Regions from separate parts of the Brevibacillus sp. AG genome, predicted to be linked through region 2. Evidence: a T-box and tRNA genes for the amino acid it is inferred to sense, from the RefSeq annotation. Region 2 holds a T-box; the other holds one or more tRNA genes.
What was found. The T-box of region 2 lies ahead of serS (serine--tRNA ligase). A T-box ahead of a tRNA ligase gene usually reads a tRNA of that ligase, here a tRNA-Ser.

Region 1 (10,117 bases), on a different contig from region 2:
ACGGGAACTTTGATTTTCCCTGTTCCGTAGCTGTGATTGACCCCTGTCACCGTCAGCTCTCCTGTTGAATTGACCATCGTTTGTCGCACCTCATTCGTTCTTTCAAAATGGAAGCTTTCGTAAACATCACATACTAAAGACGTAACATTTCGCAAAACGTAACGCTACTTTCGGAAACAATTTACGATTTACAGAATAACCATATTTTCTTCAAAAATATGTAACAGCTACGTAACCTTTTTCAGGCTGTTACGTAATACAATGTAGATGTCAACAAACCATGGAGGGTCGAAGAAGATGACTATCTATCGCTTTTTATTTGAAACAGCAACACGCAGATGGGTTGAAATCATCAAGGCACCTAGTATGTTTGAGGCAGCAAAGCAAGCCAAACAGCTTGCAACCAAGCGTTCCAAGTCCATGTCCACTACCATCAGCTTCTCTTTTCACCACGCTGCTTCTCAAGCATAAATACACACATACATAAACCGCTTGCCCGCTAAGGGAGGCGGTTTTTATATTTTGGGGATATTATTGACAGCACCGATTTCTTCCTCTTTAATATAGAGAGAGGCATTACAGTGCATGACAGTATAGATCCGCTTCGATTGTGCAGCGGTATACAAAGGGAGATAATCACAATGACCATGAAGAAAGCACTCACCATTGCAGGTTCCGACACCAGCGGCGGAGCTGGTCAGCAAGCAGACCTCAAAACGTTTCAGGAGCTTGGTGTTTTCGGGATGACCGCCCTCACCGTTATCGTAGCCCAAGATCCACATAACGAATGGTTTCACGAAGTGTTTCCGATCGATGTCGCGATCCTGGAAAAACAAATCGAAACCGTACTCGCTGGAATTGGCGTAGATGCTGTAAAAACAGGGATGCTCGGAACCACTGAATTGGTTGACCTCGCTACCCGTAAAATAAAACAATACGATTTGAAAAATGTTGTTGTTGACCCTGTGATGATCTGTAAAGGTGCAGATGAAGCACTTCATCCAGAAATTGCCGTTAGCCTGCGTGAAGTCTTGCTCCCGCACGCAACAGTTGCGACTCCTAACCTGTTCGAAGCTGGTATTCTCAGCCAAATGGGCGCGCTGAAAAGTGTCGATGACATGAAGGAAGCGGCAAAACGTATCCACGACTTCGGCACCTCTTATGTCGTTGTTAAAGGCGGCAGCAAGCTTCAAAGCGGCAATGCCGTAGATGTTTTCTATGACGGGAAAACACTCGAGGTATTGGAATCAGAGCGCTTTGAAACGAGCTTTACTCATGGTGCAGGCTGCACGTTCTCAGCTGCAATCTGTGCTGAATTGGCAAAAGGAAGCTCTGTACACAACGCAGTAGCTGTTGCCAAAGAATTTATTACCGAAGCGATTCGCCACTCGTTTGCACTCAATAAATATGTGGGACCTACTAATCACGGTGCGTACCGCATGAAAAAGCACGGCGAAGCGATTTGCTAATTACGTCCTTGTAAATAAAAACTCCTGACCATATCCGAGTCTTCCTCGGTGGGCAGGAGTTTTCTTATGTTTACGCTTGTTTTTTGATAGCGACCTCGGGATTGATTCGAGTAGCTTTTCGTTTCATGCGTACGGAGGACACCGTAAATACGATGAGCGCAGACCAGATGAATCCAAAGCTGATGAGATGTGTTTGGGTGAAAGGCTCTCCAAACAAGAAAACAGCTGATAGGAGCGATATCGTAGGCGCCACGTATTGAATGAAGCCCACAACGGAAAGTGGGAGTCTAGTCGTTGCTTGGGCGAACCAGTAGAGCGGCATGGCAGTAGCTACCCCCGCCAGCGTCAGCAATAAAAGTTGCCACCACGCTAAGGATGTCATCGTCGCCGTCCCATTGACCTGTAGCATCAACAGATAACCGAAAGCAATAGGGGCCACAAACAACGTCTCCCACGCCAGTCCGATCATCGCCTCCATTCGGACGAGCTTTTTCGCCAAGCTGTAAAAAGCAAAGGTCAGGGCAAGTGATAGAGAGACCCAAGGAATCTCACCGTACTGGAAGGTGATGAACATGACTCCGAAAGCCGCGAGTATAAGCGCGAGCCATTGCCCAGTATGCATTTTTTCTTTTAAGAAAATGACTCCCAGCAGTACGGTGATGAGAGGATTCATGTAATAGCCAAGACTCGTCTGCATGACTTGATCGTTATTCACTGCCCAGATAAAAATGAGCCAGTTTGCGCTGATTAGCAGTGAACATATCGCTAATGCTCCGAACATTTTAAAACCAGTAACCGCTCCCCACATACTGCGCCAGCGTTTCGTTACCTGAATAATGATTGCGACAAAAATAACCGACCAGACGATTCGATGAGCGAGTATCTCCCATGCCCCCATTGCCTGAAACAGCTTCCAATAGAGCGGGAGTAACCCCCACGCCAAATACGCCATAATTGCGTAAATAATCCCCTGTCTCATCCTTGCTCCTCCATGTTGTTTTGCCTTCTCTTTGTCTATAGACGACTTTTTGAACTTCTTCTCTATGGAGTAGTGTAACGGAAATATGAAAAAACAGCTATGTATTCTCACGCAGAATAAGGAGTCCCCTACACTTTCATTCGTTACCATATTACCAATGCATGCAGCTAGCTAATTACCTTAGTAGCATGGTAAAGGATGGACAAAAATTTTATTGTACCACTTTTAGACCTGTAGTACAATAGTCATTATTCTTCCGAGTTTAGTCATACGAAAGGAACTTTTACTTATGACATACTGGCGATCTATCTTTTTAGTTTTACTCGGCGCGTGCAGCTACGGTGTCCTCTCGATCTTCATGAAGCATGCTTTTCAACTCGGCTTTACGCCATTTGAAATGAGCGGAAGCCAATTGATTTTTGGCGGCCTGATTATGACGCTCATGGCCCTCTTTTTCTCCAAGCAACGGTTTTCGTTCAAGTATATGTTGCTTTTGGCACCAGCCAGCCTCATGATGGCCTCAACCAGTCTTTTTTACCATCAGGCTGTTAGCCGGGTCTCTGCTTCGCTCGCAATCGTTCTCCTCTTTCAGTTTACCTGGATCGGGGTCTTGCTTGAGGCGATTGTGGATCGCAAATGGCCGACGGCTGAAAAATGGGTGTCTCTGGTTATGCTTGGAGCAGGGACGGTTCTTGCAAGCGGACTTGGCGAAAGCGGCATTCAGAGTGTAGACATGGTCGGACTGATCTTCGGTCTGATGTCTGGCGCGACCTTTGCCCTGGTTATTTTCTTCAGCGGGCGAATTCTCCCTGGAATGGATCCATACTTGCGAAGCGCGATTTCGATTGGTATCGCTGCCCTGATGCTCTCGATCATTTATCCACCGACTTTCCTGATAAATGGTCAGCTTCTGCAAGGTTTGCTGCCGCTCGGTCTTTTGGTTGCGATCTTCGGTTCGGTCATCCCGATCTTCTGTTTGGCTGTTGGTGTGCCACGGATCGGTAATGGACTGGCTACCATTTTAAGTGCAGTGGAGCTGCCCACAGTCGTACTCTTGTCGAGTTTCGTGCTTCAAGAGACTGTCTCTCTCCCTCAATGGGGTGGCGTATTTATGATCCTCGCTGCCATTTGCGTACCGCAAGTAAAATGGCGGAAACTATTCTCCCCTTCTCATGCCCTCGAGCAGGAAAGAATGTAGCGCCGTTTCCTATACACAACATACAAAAAAGCGTGCAGACGAGTTGTTCTGCACGCTTTTTTGTTAGTACTTCCCCTTCTTATAGAAGGAAGTAGATTCTCTGACTCGAATTTATTTGCGAAGACTGCCACTCAAGGGGGAAAAAGTATGGAAAAGCGGCACAAGGTGCTATTCCAGCAGCTAGAGGATTATCGACAGGAGACGTTAAAAGCTATCGATGGTTTGACGGATGAAGATGTGAACATCATTCCCGATGGTTTCTCCAACAATATCTTGTGGAATCTGGGGCACATCTATCTCGATCAGTATTTATGGATCGCTCACCTTACAAAAGAAACGATCCCAATCCCCCCTGGCTTCAACGAATGGTTTAACTTCGGTACAAAACCTGCTGACTGGGATACACCACCACCGAAACTCGAAGTACTCGTCTCCTTATTACAAGAACAACCTCAGACGATACAAGCTACTTACAAGGATCGATTAGAAGAAGAGTTTCCCGCAACTGAATCCGGCATGCATACGATTGCACAAGTGCTTGTCCGAACGATCTTTCACGAAGGGGTGCACCTCGCCTCCCTCAATACAATCCGGAGGTTTCTGGGCAAATGAATCAGATCATAACGCCTATTTTTCGCATGTTTGACGTTGAGAAGGCAAGAGAATTTTATGTAGAGTTTCTAGGGTTTCAGATTGATTGGGAGCATCGTTACGAGGAGCATTTTCCTTTGTACATGCAAATTTCCTCTCCATCGTGCACGATTCATCTATCTGAGCATCACGGGGATGCTTGTCCTGGCTCAGCGATTCGCGTACAGGTAGAGGACATTGAACTTTTTCATCAGTCACTGTTGCGTCAAGGATACAAGTACGCTTGTCCCGGTTTAGAGGAGACGCCGTGGGGAACACGCGAAGTGAGCGTGACCGATCCTTTTGGCAATCGCCTTCACTTTTATCAGCCTGTTGCTCATTCGTAGACAGATACAAAGAAAGCCCAGCCGGAGTTCCTCTACAGGAGCCACCGCTGGGCTGTTTCATTTTACATTTTGAACATATATGGGGCGATCGATGGGACTTGAACCCACGAGTGCCGGAGCCACAATCCGGTGCGTTAACCCCTTCGCCACGACCGCCATGTATAGGGTTTGCTTGGTGCGGTCGAGAGGACTTGAACCTCCACGGTGTTGCCACCACTAGAACCTGAATCTAGCGCGTCTGCCAATTCCGCCACGACCGCATATAAAAATGGTGGAGGCTGACGGGATCGAACCGCCGACCCTCTGCTTGTAAGGCAGATGCTCTCCCAGCTGAGCTAAGCCTCCAGATAACCCCACAAAGTGACGCCAATACAATGAAGCATATTCCGAGTACTTTGCGGGGGCCCCGGATTACTATACGGGATGTTTAAGTGACCCGTAGGGGATTCGAACCCCTGTATGACAGCGTGAAAGGCTGCTGTGTTAAACCGCTTCACCAACGGGCCATGTATGATGGCGGATGGAGTGGGATTTGAACCCACGAGACGGTTCGACACCGCCTACACGATTTCCAATCGTGCTCCTTCGGCCGCTCGGACATCCATCCATCGAGCCTGCAAGCGTTCGCTTCGGCAAGAATTAATCTATCATATTCCCAATATGATTTCAAGTGATATTTTGAAAGTTTATCCCTTGGTAGACCTCCGTGTAATTCATATCAGGCGAATATCTATCGAAACGAAAAAAGGGAGATTGCCTAAAGCAAGTTCACTTTCTGTTCAATATGATACAAGTAGTATCCCTTTACAAGACGGAGTGATGCCAGTTGTCAAAAAGAAAACGCCGATCAGTAGGCTTACCCTGTTTGTACGGAAACTGGTGTGGGCCTGGATGCTCCGGGCCGGATGCGCCGATTGATGACGTCGACAGATGCTGCAAGAGGCATGATGATTGCTATCGAAAGCACGGCTATTTTTCTTGTCATTGCGATCAGGAGCTCGTACGCTGCCTTCGAAATAAAGTAAATAACTCAACGGAAAAAGGGAGAATGGCCGGTCTCATCTCGAATTTTTTCTCTCGAACAGGGTGCTTTCCCAGCAACCCCCGCTAGTCTTTTCTGAATCGTTCTCCTTGTCAGTTTTCATACGAAAATTGGTAACAACTTGGACATGAATCAGACATAATTCCCTTGTTTTTCCTTGTATTTTTTTGGTACTCTATTGAATGTCCAAGGAGGGTACGCAGCGTGGAATTGCACATACGAACAGACGCCAGTGTGGCGCTGACGTTAAAGAGAGAAATTATTTGTCATGGTATTTCCCGTTTTTATGTCCGTCCATACGATGATGATCAAGTAGAATTTATATTCCTAGCACTATCCGAGCACCAGAAGAAGCTGCTGTCTTATTCACTACGAAATTACAGCTACTGTCTAACATATCTAGCTTAATCGTTCTACGGCCATTTTTCTCCCCTTTTTTAAAGGGGAATTTTTATTCTCTTTTTTCGATATACCCAAAACGGCGAACATCGTCTGCGGTCACGTTATGCAAGGCATTCAAAAATTCGACTTGGAAACTGCCTGGACCTACTCCTGCTGCTTTCTCTGCTGCCAGCTGCGCAGCAACACCGTAGCATACCAATGCAGCAGCTCCTGCGATCAGCTTGTCATTTGCAATGGCTGCAAACGCTCCCATAACAGACGTTAACAAACAGCCAGTTCCGGTCACCTTCGTTAAGATGGGATGACCATTCCGGATCGAGTAAGTCGTTTCTCCATCCGAAATCACATCGACCTTGCCTGTAATCGCAACGATTGTCTTGAGCTTTTTCGCTGCTGCTCTCGCTAGGTCCTCGACATCTCCGCCCGCTTCCTTCGCATCTACACCTTTAATCTCCCAGCGCTCCCCGATGACATTGGCAATCTCGGCAGCATTTCCTCTTATGAGGGTAAGGTCGAGTTCCTGCGCAAGATGTTGACTTGTCTCGGTTCGGTACGATGTTGCTCCCGCTCCCACTGGATCAAACAAAACAGGCACGCCATGCTGATTCGCCGATTTTCCTGCGATCAGCATCGCTTCGATCTCATGCTCATTCAATGTCCCTATATTTAATACAAGGGCTCCTGCGATTTTTGCCATGTCTGCCACCTCTTGCTTGGCGTACGCCATGACAGGTGATGCACCAAGGGCTAACAAGCCGTTCGCTGTAAAGTTCGTGACAACTACGTTCGTCATGTTATGTACAAGTGGATTTTCCTCGCGCACTTTAATTAGTAATTGCCCGATTGTCTCCAGAATCATGATCGTTACCCCTTTCGTCTTGAACAGCGACTCGTGGAATCATCTTGTACACCTCAATGACTTCCCCTAATATAGAATGCTCTTGCATGACGCCAATGATGATATACGAATGTTTTAAAATGGGTAATTCGCGCATATCAGCAACGATTTTCCACACCTTCCCATCCTCATCCGTCACGCTAGCACTGAAGGAGACTCTACCCGCCCCTTCTTTCAAGATGTCCACTGCATCAAGAACTCCGCATATTTTCATCCGATCATCTGGATGCATAATCCGGTTTTCCTCGACCCATTTTAGCTTCATTTCTTCTACTTTTAATGTTTTCCATCGATCAAGGAACTCCCAATCTTTGGAATGCGGAAATATATGCTTCGTTTGCTCAAGGAAGGTGTTGTACTCTCCGTGCAGCTGATCTACATAATCATCTACATCCTCAGAAATCACGCGAATCGAATCTTCTCCGCATGTACGGATGTGGTGAGCCAGGTATTTGAAGGACTCGATCATGTCAAAGTTCCCCCAGCCCCAGGCCTGTTCGCCGAAAACTCCCCCCCGGGTTCGGCATTTTAGGCAGGTGAAGTAATAGTATGTAGGCATATCTGTTCCCCTATCTCCCCTATTTTGTCTCTCTTTTGGTATCGGTTGAGGAAGCGAAGCAATTTATGTTACATTCGAACCTATTTTTTGAAACTTCTCACGCAATTTGTTCACAATTTAATTTCTATTATTTAGTGTAAGTTAAATCACAAAAGGTGGCTCCCCCTAAAACTTTTCAGGAAGCCACTCTTCATTATACTCCTTTTATGGCAATAAGAGGGTTACATTTTGCGACGACAGATGCAAGATTTGCTCCCACAACCGAATCGATGATTTGATCTACATCTTTATAGGCTTGCGGGCATTCATCAAGGATGGAAGCGAGCGAACGGTGATTCACCATGATCTCGTCTTCCTGTCCTACGCGCATTGCCTGCTCGAATTGATCGATGGTCACAAGCTCCTTCGTTGCTTTGCGGGAACGAACACGCCCTGCGCCATGGCAGATCGAATAAAAGTTTTTGGCTCCGGCGTCCGATCCGACCATGATATAGGACGATGTTCCCATAGAACCTGGGATCAAAGCTGGATGTCCCGTTTCACGGTAAGCCTTCGGATTTTGGAAATGGCCTGCTGGCAACGCCTTCGTCGCTCCTTTGCGATGAACGAGCATCGGTGTGTTGCGATGGAATTCTTTCAAGGCGTAATTATGCATCAAATCATACAGGACTGGCGTACGCATCTCGTTACCGAAAACATCGCGAAACGCCTGCTCAACAGAAAATCCGATCATATGCCGATTCGTTACCGCAAAGTTCAGCGCGGAGTACATCAAATTCAAATACTGTTGCCCTTCCTCGCTTTGAATCGGAGCATATACCAGGCTCGGCTCGGGATTATGAATCCCCCATTTGTACATGGCTTCCTTGAAGCTTTTGGTATAATCACGTCCTAGCATTGCCCCCCACGCCCGCGAACCGGAATGAATCATGATGACGACCTGACCATCGAACAGTCCCCACGCTTTCGCAATCTCCCTGTTCTCCTCCGCGATCTCGATATGCTGGATTTCAATAAAGTGGTTACCGCCCCCCAATGTTCCCAACTGGCCCCACCCGCGACTCCAAGATTTTTGCGGTATTTGCTCCAGGAAGGAATGGTCGAATTCAAATGTGTACTTTTCCACATGCGAGAAAGAACGGCTTAGCATGTCGGGCGCTTCTTCTGTATCCGGAATGTAGTTGCTAGGGAGTCCTTTTAAGCCATGCTTCACTACTTCCTCCAAGCGAATATCTGTAAAATGCGTATTTCCCCGTTCGTTTGTCGGGACGTACGCTTCGATCGCTTCAATCAATGCACGTTTTAGGCTCTTGTCTTTGAGGTCGTCTCGATGCAACGGAGTCAGATGCACACGCATTCCGCATCCAATGTCTGATCCGACGATGGAAGGCGAGACAAATCCATCGGCAAGATTCCAAACCGCTGTCGTCCCAATGCAGGTCCCAACGCCCACATGCGCATCGGGCGTATACGAAAAATAAACATTTCGCGGAATACGCAAATTATTGTCTGCCATTTGATATACGCGTTCACCGAAGCTCGCAAAGACTTCGTCATTCGCAAAAACGTGCACATCTCCATTCTCCAGCTTTACTTCACGATGGTTGTTTCCATGCAAGATTGTTTTCATCATCCATTTCTCCTGTCTCTCACAGCCTGCGCTGTTTTTCATACCCTTATTTTCCATCCGTGCATGTGGTTTGAACATGGTAAAAGTATTACGAACCTCTTTTTATCATTGACTTCTCTTCAGCCTCTTCGTAATATGAGGACTAATTTGGAAATAAATGACGAATGAATAAGGATGAATGTAATGGCACGCGAAAGCTTTGACAAAGAGCTGCAATTGCTCCGTCTCCTGTTTTTGACCGCTGGTGCCTACAATCGGCAGCAGTTAGCCGAGCGGCTCGGGATCTCCGTTCATACGCTTGATAAAACGATAAAAAAGCTGAAGGACATCCAATCGACCTTTTATCAGCATGTCGGCGATGAGGAGAAAAAAGAGTATTACGCGCAGCTTCGTTACAACTATTTTGAGGTGACGGACAATTTCTTGATGTTTTTGTATCATGCAAAATCATTGAAGGATTCGGAAGTAGAGCGACTGTCGCACATCTTGGAAAAGCTCAGACAACAGCCTCTCTCCATTAAAGACTTGCTGGATACGTTTGTGGATACAGAGCCCGATGAAAAAACGATTCGCCAGGACATGAAATACCTCGAAGAAATTGGCGTGATAAAAAATAGTAGTGAAGTCAGACCGTACGTTTATCAATTCGATGGTGAGCTACTAGACTCGCTGACGGACGACGAGCTATTAGATCTGTATGATTTCATCGACTTCATGGCCAATACACAGCTACCGGCCGTCCCTGGTTATCTCCTGCAAGAAAAAGTGAAGCGTTATCTCAAATATCGCTTGAAGATAACCGATGCATCTGCGTTTTTATACAAATATCATTTTGTCTCACGTATTCTCGATGAATATCAAGCTTTGCTACTCACGGAAGCTATTCGTCAGCGAAAAATCGTTGAATTTCACTACTACACGCCCAAACGTCGAAAGTTTTACGATTCCCAAAATACAAATCCG
Region 2 (10,117 bases):
CCTTTGTTTTTTCTAAGCTAATCGTAAACAACAAAAATGAAACTGATATAAATGCGTTGTTAAAAAGCTATTAAGACTCTATGAAAAATAGACGTGAACGCAAAAAGTGGCCCTCTGAATACCAGAGAACCACCGTAGTCCTTCGTTTTTCCTATTTAATTATGGGCGAATTGCTCCTCTTCCGTCGACCCGCTAAGCGCAGTCGTAGAGGAATTGCCGCCAGAGATAATCTGCGCGACCTCATCGAAATACCCGGTACCAACTTCACGCTGATGACGAGTTGCCGTATAGCCATGTACTTCGCTGGCAAACTCAGCCTGCTGCAATTCAGAGTAGGCAGCCATTCCGCGGTCACGATAGCCGCGCGCCAGTTCAAACATGCTGTAATTCAGGGAGTGGAAGCCAGCAAGCGTGACAAATTGGAACTTGTAGCCCATCTCGCCGATCTCTTCCTGGAAGCGAGCGATGGTCTGTTCATCCAGCTTCTTTTTCCAGTTGAAAGAAGGAGAGCAATTGTACGCTAACAGCTTGCCCGGGTATTTGGCATGGATCGCTTCTGCAAAACGGCGTGCTTCCTCCAAATTCGGCTCAGAAGTCTCGCACCAGATCAAATCTGCATAAGGAGCGTACGCCAGTCCACGGGCAATCGCTGCATCCAATCCGCCGCGTAGACGGAAGAAGCCCTCTGCTGTTCGTTCACCCGTCAGGAATGGTTTATCCTGCTCGTCGATGTCGCTGGTAATCAGGAAAGCGCCATTTGCATCGGTACGTGCCACGATAATCGTTGGAACCCCCATTACATCTGCCGCAAATCGTGCGGAAATCAGGTTACGGACGGCTGCTTGCGTCGGAATCAGTACCTTCCCACCCATATGGCCGCATTTTTTCTCGGAAGCCAGCTGGTCTTCAAAATGCACCCCCGCTGCGCCCGCTTCAATCATACCCTTCATCAATTCGAAGACGTTCAGTGGCCCACCAAAGCCCGCTTCTGCATCTGCTACGATCGGAGCAAACCAATTCGTCTCGGTACCCCCTTCTGATTGATCGATCTGATCAGCCCGTTGCAATGCCTGATTAATTCTTTTTACGACTTGGGGAACACTGTTTGCCGGGTAGAGGCTTTGATCAGGATACATCTGACCAGACAGATTGGCATCGGCCGCTACCTGCCAGCCACTCAAATAAATCGCTTTTAATCCTGCCTTTACCTGCTGAATCGCTTGATTCCCGGTCAAAGCCCCCAACGCTTTAATATGGTGCTCGGTATGCAAGAGGCTCCACAGACGCTCTGCCCCTAGACGAGCCAGTGTATGTTCGATTTGTACGGAACCGCGCAGACGAACGACATCTTCTGCCGTATATGGACGTGTAATTCCTTCAAAACGCTCGCCTTGCCAGCTTTGCTCCACCTGTTGAATTGCTTCTTGCTTGTTTGCTTTCGTCATTTTCATTTCCCCCACTCTTTTTATTTTTACAAATAGCGATAACCCGGTACAGTTAGGAAGTCTTCGAAATCTTCTGTCGTTACCAATTGCAAGAACAGATCACCAGCAATCGGATACTTGCTGTTGTCGTACCTCTCTTGACCGATTGCTTGCTTGATCGCTTGCAGCTCCTCACTCAACCATTGCTTCACCAAACCTTCCGTCACCTTTCTACCATCCTGCAAGACTCCGTGACGATGACGCATCCATTGCCAGACTTGTGCCCGCGAAATTTCTGCTGTAGCCGCATCCTCCATCAGATTGTTGATCGGTACAGCCCCAGAGCCTCGCAACCAAGCCTCGATGTACTGTATGCCTACGCTTATGTTCGTACGGACACCCGCTTCTGTAATCGTGCCCTCTGGAACTGCCAGCAGTTTCTTAGCGGATACATCCACATCTTCACGTTTGTACCAGATTTGGTTCGGCTCTCTCATCAAGCGATCGAACACTTCCATAGCTACCGGCACTAGCCCTGGGTGAGCAACCCACGTCCCATCATGTCCATCGTACGCTTCCCGCTCTTTGTCAGCGCGCACTTTGGCGATGGCTTCTGCATTTTGTACCGGGTCATTTTTCACCGGAATTTGTGCAGCCATTCCGCCAATGCAAGGCGCCATCCGTTTATGGCAAGTCTTCACGGCCAGCGTGGTGTATGCTTTCATGAACGGAACTGTCATGGTTACTTGGGCACGATCCGGTGTAATGACATCAGGCTGATTCCGCAGCTTTTTGATATAGCTGAAAATGTAATCCCAACGTCCGCAATTCAGTCCTGCACTATGCTCGCGCAGCTCGTACAGAATCTCATCCATCTCAAAAGCTGCAAGAATCGTCTCGATCAATACTGTCGCGCAAATCGTGCCGCGTGGAATATTTAATTCATCCTGCGCGAAAAGGAAGACGTCGTTCCAGAGGCGAGCCTCCAGATGGCTCTCCAGTTTCGGTAAGTAGAAATACGGTGCTGTCTGATTCGCGATAAGAGCGTCTACGTTGTGATAAAAGTAAAGTCCGAAGTCAAGCAGGCTGCCGGAGATCGGTTTTCGATCGAGGAGAATGTGCTTTTCTTCAAGATGCCAGCCACGAGGACGCACGATCAAAACCGCTGTCTTTTCATTGAGGGTGTATGATTTGCCTTCCGGACTGATGTAAGAGATATTGCGGCGTACCGCATCCTTCATGTTGATTTGGCCTTGGATGGTGTTCTCCCATGTCGGTGAGTTGGCGTCCTCAAAATCAGCCATGAAAAGCCGAGCACCCGAGTTCAGTGCATTGATGACCATTTTCCGATCACCCGAAGGTCCCGTAATCTCCACCCGTCTGTCCTGCAAATCTTTGGGCAATGGAGCAACAGTCCAATCTCCTTTACGAATATCCGCTGTTTCCTGTAGAAAATCGGGTAGTTGACCTGCATCGATCTGCAATTGACGCTCCACGCGTTTAGCCAACAATTGTTGTCGTCTATCGCCAAACCTTTGCTCCAGCTTCATCACGAATTGAATCGCTTCTGGTGTCAGGATATCTTGATAACCGGGGTGCATTTCACCGGAAATCTGCACCTCCAGTGGATATGGATTCGTTGGTACGGTAGTCAAAACAGCTCCTCCTCCCTTACTCCAAAGTTATTATGATACAGATTGATAAAATGTTTTTTATTATATAACAGCAAGAGCAAAAAAAATGTCCTTACTCCTGATACCCGCTGCCACTGCAATGGCTGCAGCATACATGACCATCTCCCAAGCAATTGTGGCAAGCCGCTCCGTTGGCATCATGACCAACGCCTCCACATTTTGGGCAATTTTGTTCTCCGTTTCCTTCACATCGATAGCAGTCCATTCTCCATTCCTCCATTTCTGTATTAAAACAATATTCTTAAAATTTGTTTTTATTATATAACAGAGATTAGTACAGTGCAACACGTTTTTTAAAAAATTCCACCTGTATTAGTACACAATATAAAACAGCCCTTGACCCGTTATGGATCAAGAGCTGCTTTCCTTATCTCTTGCTTATTACTTCGGTGCGATCTTGTCTACTCCGCCCATGTACGGTCGAAGAACTTCTGGAATCACGATGGCTCCATCTGCCTCTTGGTAGTTCTCCAAGATCGCTGCTACTGTACGTCCAATCGCCAAACCAGAACCATTCAATGTATGCACAAATTCCGGCTTCGATTTTGTATCGCGACGGAAACGGATATTGGCGCGGCGCGCTTGGAAATCTTCAAAGTTCGAGCAAGACGAGATTTCACGGTATGTGCCACCGCTTGGAATCCAAACTTCCAGGTCGAATTTCTTCGCAGCCGTAAATCCTAGATCGCCTGTGCACATGCTCAAGACACGGTATGGCAGTCCAAGCAGTTGAAGCACCTTTTCAGCGTTTTTCACCAGTTTGTCGAGTTCGTCATAAGACTCTTCTGGTTTCACGAATTTCACCAGCTCAACTTTGTTGAATTGATGCTGACGAATCAACCCACGCGTATCACGGCCAGCAGAACCCGCTTCCGAACGGAAACATGCGCTAAAAGCAGTGTAGTAGCGAGGGAGATCTGCTCCATCCATGATTTCATCACGATGCATATTGGTGACTGGCACCTCTGCAGTTGGAATCAGGAAGTAATCTGGTCCCTCGATTTTAAATGCATCCTCTTCGAACTTAGGTAATTGACCCGTTCCCGTCATGCTCGTGCGGTTGACGATAAACGGTGGGATCACTTCTTCATAGCCATGCTCATTCGAGTGCAGATCCATCATGAAGTTCATCAGTGCGCGCTCCAGACGTGCGCCCAAGCCTTTATAGAAAACAAAACGGCTTCCTGTTACTTTTGCCGCCGTTTCAAAATCGAGGATGCCTGCTTGGCTAGCCAGCTCCCAGTGAGGCTTAATCTCGAAGTCAAATGCACGTGGCTCTCCCCATGTCCAGGCAATCACGTTATCGTCTTCTGTCGTCCCGATCGGCGTGCTTTCGTGCGGCAGGTTCGGGAGGCTCAGCAAAATGAACTCCAACTGCTCATCCAGTTGGCGCAGCTCTTCATCCAAAGCTTTGATGCGTTCATTTACTTCTTTCATTTCAGCGATCAGATGGTCTGCATTTTCCTTATTGCGTTTCATAACCGCTACTTGCTCGGATACCGTGTTACGCTTATTTTTCAGCGCTTCTGCTTCTTGGATGATTTGGCGACGCTTTTCATCTACTTCTACGAATTGATCCAACGCAGAAATATCTTCATTGCGGTAAGCCAAACGGCGTTTTACTTCTTCCAAATCCTGGCGTAATACTTTTACGTCCAACATGTGTAAATCCCTCCGAATCGTATTGAAAAAAAACAAAAAACACCCGTCCCCTGGTAAGGGACGAGTGTTGTATACCCGCGTTGCCACCCTCGTTGACACATGCAGCAATCCTTCATGCATATGCCCACTCTTCCGTCATAACGGGACGGTTCCGGGCAAAGTTGTTGTTCCTTTGCCACTCCGAGATGGATTCTTTCACATAACCGGATCGGTTTGCACCTACCACCGACTCTCTAGGCCTGGCTCTTGTGAAGTACTTGTTCTCATCATCGCATTCTCATTCATGAATACTATTATTGTTAACTGTACTACAGGTTCTATACGTATGTAAAGAGCAGCCCACCTCGATCTTTTCAGAAAAAAAGAAGATCGGCGCCTTTTTGACGGCCGATCTTCCGGTATGACAGCTAGCTTCTGTATTCCTTGACCATGTCGAGAAAGTATTTGTGCAGTCTTGTATCTTCGGTCAATTCTGGGTGAAAGGCTGCTGCCAAATAGTGACCGCTTCGGGCGACAACAATCTTGTCTTCGTGCTTGGCCAAGACTTGACCGTTCTCTCCTACTTCCATGATATACGGTGCCCGGATGAACACTGCCGGGTAATCTGCCGCCACACCCGCAACAGGCATCAAGACTTCAAAGCTCTCCTTTTGGCGACCAAAAGCATTCCGCTCGACTTTGATGTCCATCAACCCTAGATGGCAATCGTCTTGTCCTTGAATCTGTTTTGCCAGAAGGATCGATCCTGCGCAAGTTCCGAAGATCGGCTTGTTCGCCTTACCGAACTCTTGAACCGCCTCCATGAATCCGTACTTGTGCATCAGCTTGCTAATCGTGGTGCTCTCTCCGCCGGGAATGACCAGCCCGTCGAGGTCATCCAGTTCTTCTACTTTTTTGACCGGGACGGCTGTGGCACCAACCTCTTCTAGCAGTCGCACATGTTCTGCTACAGCTCCTTGTAGAGCGAGTACGCCGATTTTCATGCTACTCACCTTACCAGCCGCGCTCTTGCATGCGATCAGCTTCACGAATTTTGGAGATTTCGATACCTGGCATTGCCGTCCCCAAGCCTTTGGATACGCGAGCAATCAGTTCGTAATCCGTGTAGTGGGTGGTCGCTTCCACAATCGCGCGAGCAAACTTCTCTGGATTCTCTGATTTAAAGATACCAGATCCAACAAACACGCCATCGGAGCCCAATTGCATCATCAGGGCAGCATCTGCTGGTGTTGCTACTCCGCCTGCTGCGAAGTTTACGACTGGCAGCTTACCTGTTTTGTGTACCGCTTCAAGAAGTTCGTATGGAGCACCCAGGTTTTTGGCTTCCGCCATCAGTTCATCGTAGGACATGGCTTGCACTTTGCGGATTTGGGACATCATCGTACGCATATGACGAACAGCCTCTACAATGTTTCCGGTTCCTGGCTCACCTTTTGTGCGGATCATGGATGCACCTTCTCCGATACGACGGAGAGCTTCACCCAGATCACGGGCGCCACATACAAACGGTACAGTGAACTCTTTTTTATTGATATGGTACAAGTCATCTGCCGGAGTGAGTACTTCACTCTCATCGAGATAATCTACACCCAGAGACTCAAGAACACGCGCTTCAACAAAATGACCGATACGAGCTTTTGCCATAACAGGGATCGAAACAGCATTCAGTACTTCCTCTACAATGCTAAGGTCCGCCATACGCGCAACTCCACCAGCTGCACGAATGTCAGACGGTACACGCTCCAAAGCCATTACAGCAACAGCACCCGCTGCTTCTGCAATTTTTGCTTGTTCAGCATTTACGACGTCCATAATAACGCCGCCTTTTTGCATTTCAGCCATACCTCTTTTTACGCGGGATGTTCCTACTTGTACCATGTCATTACCCCCTACATCATGAGTCAGAACCGAAACTGTTATGTGGTGTTATGGTTCCTGTTACCGTCATTGTAAACGATAGATGTAGGGGAAAACAACAATTATTTAATTTCCTGTCCCACTGCTAAACAAATTGCTGAAAAACTCTATGATGCTGCGGAAGAACAGACGAATCCAGCTGGCTTCCTCTACTGCCTGTCCTGCTACTACATCAACACCTGCTTTTGTCGCGTCTTCAGGCTGCAAATAATCCGTATCCTTCATGCCTTCTTCTTTCAATACGATCTTACCGACAACCTGTCCTTGCGTAATTGGCGCGGTCAGATCCTGGAAGGTAACAGTTGGTGTGAATTTTGCTTCGGTACCGATCTTTGTAATCATATTTACTTCGCTACCTGTAACGGCTGGAACTGTTACCTCTACACCGTTTTTCACAGGGGCTATTTCAAACCCTTTAACTGGTACATTCTTGTCCATTTGTTTCGTCAGTTTGTAATTGCTAAAACCGTAGTCAAACAGTTTTCTGGTCTCCGCGAAACGCTTTGTATTGCTATCTGTATTCATTACTACACTAATCAAACGCATGTTGTCACGAACAGCCGTCCCTGTAAAGCAATAGCCCGCTGCAAGTGTATGCCCTGTTTTCAATCCGTCTACGCCCGGATAGTAGCTAATCAGACCAGGCAGCATCCAGTTGAAGCTTTTCTTGCTCCACTCTTGTGGGGTACCTGTTCGGAATGTGAAGTTTGTTTTTTTGGAAACTTCCAATGCCTCAGGGAAATCACGGATCAGAGCACGTGCGAGGATAGCCGAATCACGTGCGGACATCAAATTTTCTACTTGATCGGTTTTCACTGAATACGGGCCCAACTCATTAGCTGGCAAACCTGTAGAAGTGACAAACATCGTATTTTTCATACCAAGCTCTACTGCTTTTTTGTTCATCATTTCAACAAAGGCAGCTTCACTGCCTGCGACCTTCTCTGCCAAAAGTACGGTTGCGTCGTTAGCAGAAACGATTGTCATCGCTTCTGACAATTGTTTAACTGTAAATGATTCACCTAAATTCAGGTACACACCAGACGAATCTGAAATTTTCGCGATATAAAAAGCATACTCACTTACCGGGACAACATCATCCCAGTTAATTTTCTTTTGTTTGACGGCTTCTTGAACCAGGTATTCAGACATAATTTTACTCATGCTAGCTACCGGAAGTGCTACGTCAGGATCTTTACTATAGATAACCCTTCCCGTCGATGCCTCAACAAGAATGGCAGACTTCGCTTCCAGTTGTAAATTCGCTTGAGATGCTACAGGGGCAGCTTCCACCTTTGAAACCATTCCTCCCATTGCTGTAGCAAAAACAGCGACCGAAAGGAACAGACCTGTCAATCGCTTTGTCCATGTCTTTCGCTTCATGTAATCTCTCACTCTCCTATTTCTATCGATTTCATTTTTCATGAAACAAGCACACAATTGTAAGTGTACCATAGGTTGTAGGGAGGCTTGAAGCGAGATTCCTCCCATTTCCACATGTTAGTAGCTAGTAAAAATCCCCTCTCTTATTAAAAGAAAGGGGATTTAGGTCTTCCGTACTATTTTTCGCTTAGGAAATCGAGTAGTTAGGTGATTCTTTTGTAATTTGAACATCGTGTGGGTGGCTCTCACGCAAGCCAGCGCCGGTAATGCGAACGAACTGGGAGTTTTGAATCAAATCTTCAATGGTCTTCGCCCCGCAGTATCCCATACCTGCACGCAGTCCACCAATCAACTGATACGTAACATCTGCCAATGGGCCTTTGTAAGGAACACGGCCTTCGATCCCTTCCGGAACGAGCTTTTGTGCGTTCTCTTGGAAGTAACGGTCCTTACTGCCGGCTTTCATCGCGCCGATCGATCCCATTCCGCGATATACCTTGAAACGACGACCTTGGAAAATCTCGAATTCGCCCGGGCTTTCTTCTGTACCGGCGAACAGACTGCCGATCATGATCACAGAAGCACCTGCACCAATTGCTTTTGGCAAATCACCGGAGTATTTAATGCCGCCGTCGGCAATAATTGGAATATTGTACTCTCGCGCTACTTGTGCACAATCGTGGATCGCTGTAATTTGAGGAACGCCGATACCTGCTACGACACGAGTTGTACAAATGGAACCAGGACCGATACCAACCTTCACCACAGATGCGCCAGCTTCGATCAGATCGCGAGTAGCTTGTCCAGTTGCCACGTTTCCTGCGACGATTGTGAGCGTTGGGTATTCTTTGCGAACTGCTCTTACCGTTTCAATTACGCCTTTAGAATGCCCATGAGCCGTATCAATCACCAGTACGTCCACGCCAGCTTGTACAAGTGCTGCTGTACGCTCAAACGTGTCTGCAGATACCCCAACAGCAGCACCACACAGCAAGCGGCCTTGTGTATCTTTTGCTGCATTCGGGTATTGAATTGCCTTTTCAATATCTTTAATCGTAATGAGTCCACGCAGGATGTTGTTATCATCCACCAACGGGAGCTTTTCGATCTTATGTTGTTGCAAAATCAATTCTGCCTGTTGCAGTGTAGTACCGACAGGAGCCGTCACCAGGTTTTCCTTGGTCATAACCTCTTTGATCTTGATGGAGAAGTCATGTACAAAGCGCAGATCGCGGTTGGTGAGAATTCCGATCAGTTTTTGATTCTCATCCACAATCGGAACACCGGAGATACGATATTTACCCATGAGAGCATTTGCTTCTTCGACGGTGTGTTCTTGGGACAAAGAGAATGGGTTGGTAATAACGCCACTTTCAGAGCGTTTTACACGATCTACTTCGCTTGCTTGTTGCTCGATGGACATATTTTTATGGACAATCCCGATACCACCTTGGCGAGCCATGGCGATTGCAAGTCCAGACTCCGTTACGGTGTCCATCCCAGCACTGATCAGAGGAATATTCAGCTTCACATTCTCACTCAATCGTACTCGTAGATCAACATCCCTTGGCAAAACTTCAGATTTTCCTGGAATGAGCAATACATCGTCAAACGTTAAGCCCTCTTTAACAAATTTGTCTTCCCGCACAGTTGAAAGCTCCTCTCGGCGAATGGTTTAAGACAGTTTAACAAACGGCTTAATTTACTGTCAAGAAATGAGTATATCGTTCGGTTATAGATTCAATTAGACAGATAAATCAAAAAACAATTAGGGAAACTTAACCATATTACGAAAATTGCTAAAGGTGGGTATCATGGATAACGCTTGGAAAACATTACGCTATTTTGAGACAGAACCAACTGCACGTAAATATTTGGCTGCCTGCTATCATGACATGGGTGTTGAGCATGCCGAGCGACTAGCTTTTCAACAAAGCTCGCGTTTCCTGTTTCTCTGGAGACAAGCCAGACATTTTTATTCCACTTCCGCTGTTGCCGACTTGTCCATCCAGCCATTACTGCTGTTTTATGGATGCT

Region 1: it has a tRNA-Ser gene. The T-box ahead of serS (serine--tRNA ligase) is inferred to sense a tRNA for this amino acid. The anticodon was not compared.

What each region holds. Positions count from the first base shown of each region.
Region 1 covers NZ_JAQMYO010000002.1:220,247-230,363, reverse strand. The annotation lists gene POF51_RS06055 (ABC transporter ATP-binding protein) at 1-77, opposite strand, end outside; gene POF51_RS06050 (hypothetical protein) at 298-471, shown strand; gene pdxK (pyridoxine/pyridoxal/pyridoxamine kinase) at 642-1,469, shown strand; gene rarD (EamA family transporter RarD) at 1,540-2,448, opposite strand; gene POF51_RS06035 (EamA family transporter) at 2,738-3,646, shown strand; gene POF51_RS06030 (DinB family protein) at 3,794-4,258, shown strand; gene POF51_RS06025 (glyoxalase superfamily protein) at 4,255-4,623, shown strand; tRNA gene POF51_RS06020 (tRNA-His) at 4,704-4,779, opposite strand; tRNA gene POF51_RS06015 (tRNA-Leu) at 4,797-4,883, opposite strand; tRNA gene POF51_RS06010 (tRNA-Val) at 4,893-4,968, opposite strand; tRNA gene POF51_RS06005 (tRNA-Glu) at 5,056-5,129, opposite strand; tRNA gene POF51_RS06000 (tRNA-Ser) at 5,138-5,230, opposite strand; gene thiM (hydroxyethylthiazole kinase) at 6,117-6,926, opposite strand; gene POF51_RS05985 (hypothetical protein) at 6,892-7,434, opposite strand; gene POF51_RS05980 (RtcB family protein) at 7,718-9,154, opposite strand; gene POF51_RS05975 (helix-turn-helix transcriptional regulator) at 9,338-10,117, shown strand, end outside.
Region 2 covers NZ_JAQMYO010000015.1:852-10,968, reverse strand. The annotation lists gene aceA (isocitrate lyase) at 156-1,445, opposite strand; gene aceB (malate synthase A) at 1,472-3,079, opposite strand; gene serS (serine--tRNA ligase) at 3,500-4,780, opposite strand; T-box leader at 4,834-5,059, opposite strand; gene pdxT (pyridoxal 5'-phosphate synthase glutaminase subunit PdxT) at 5,188-5,763, opposite strand; gene pdxS (pyridoxal 5'-phosphate synthase lyase subunit PdxS) at 5,774-6,658, opposite strand; gene POF51_RS27900 (D-alanyl-D-alanine carboxypeptidase family protein) at 6,764-8,080, opposite strand; gene guaB (IMP dehydrogenase) at 8,268-9,728, opposite strand; gene POF51_RS27890 (YaaC family protein) at 9,895-10,117, shown strand, end outside.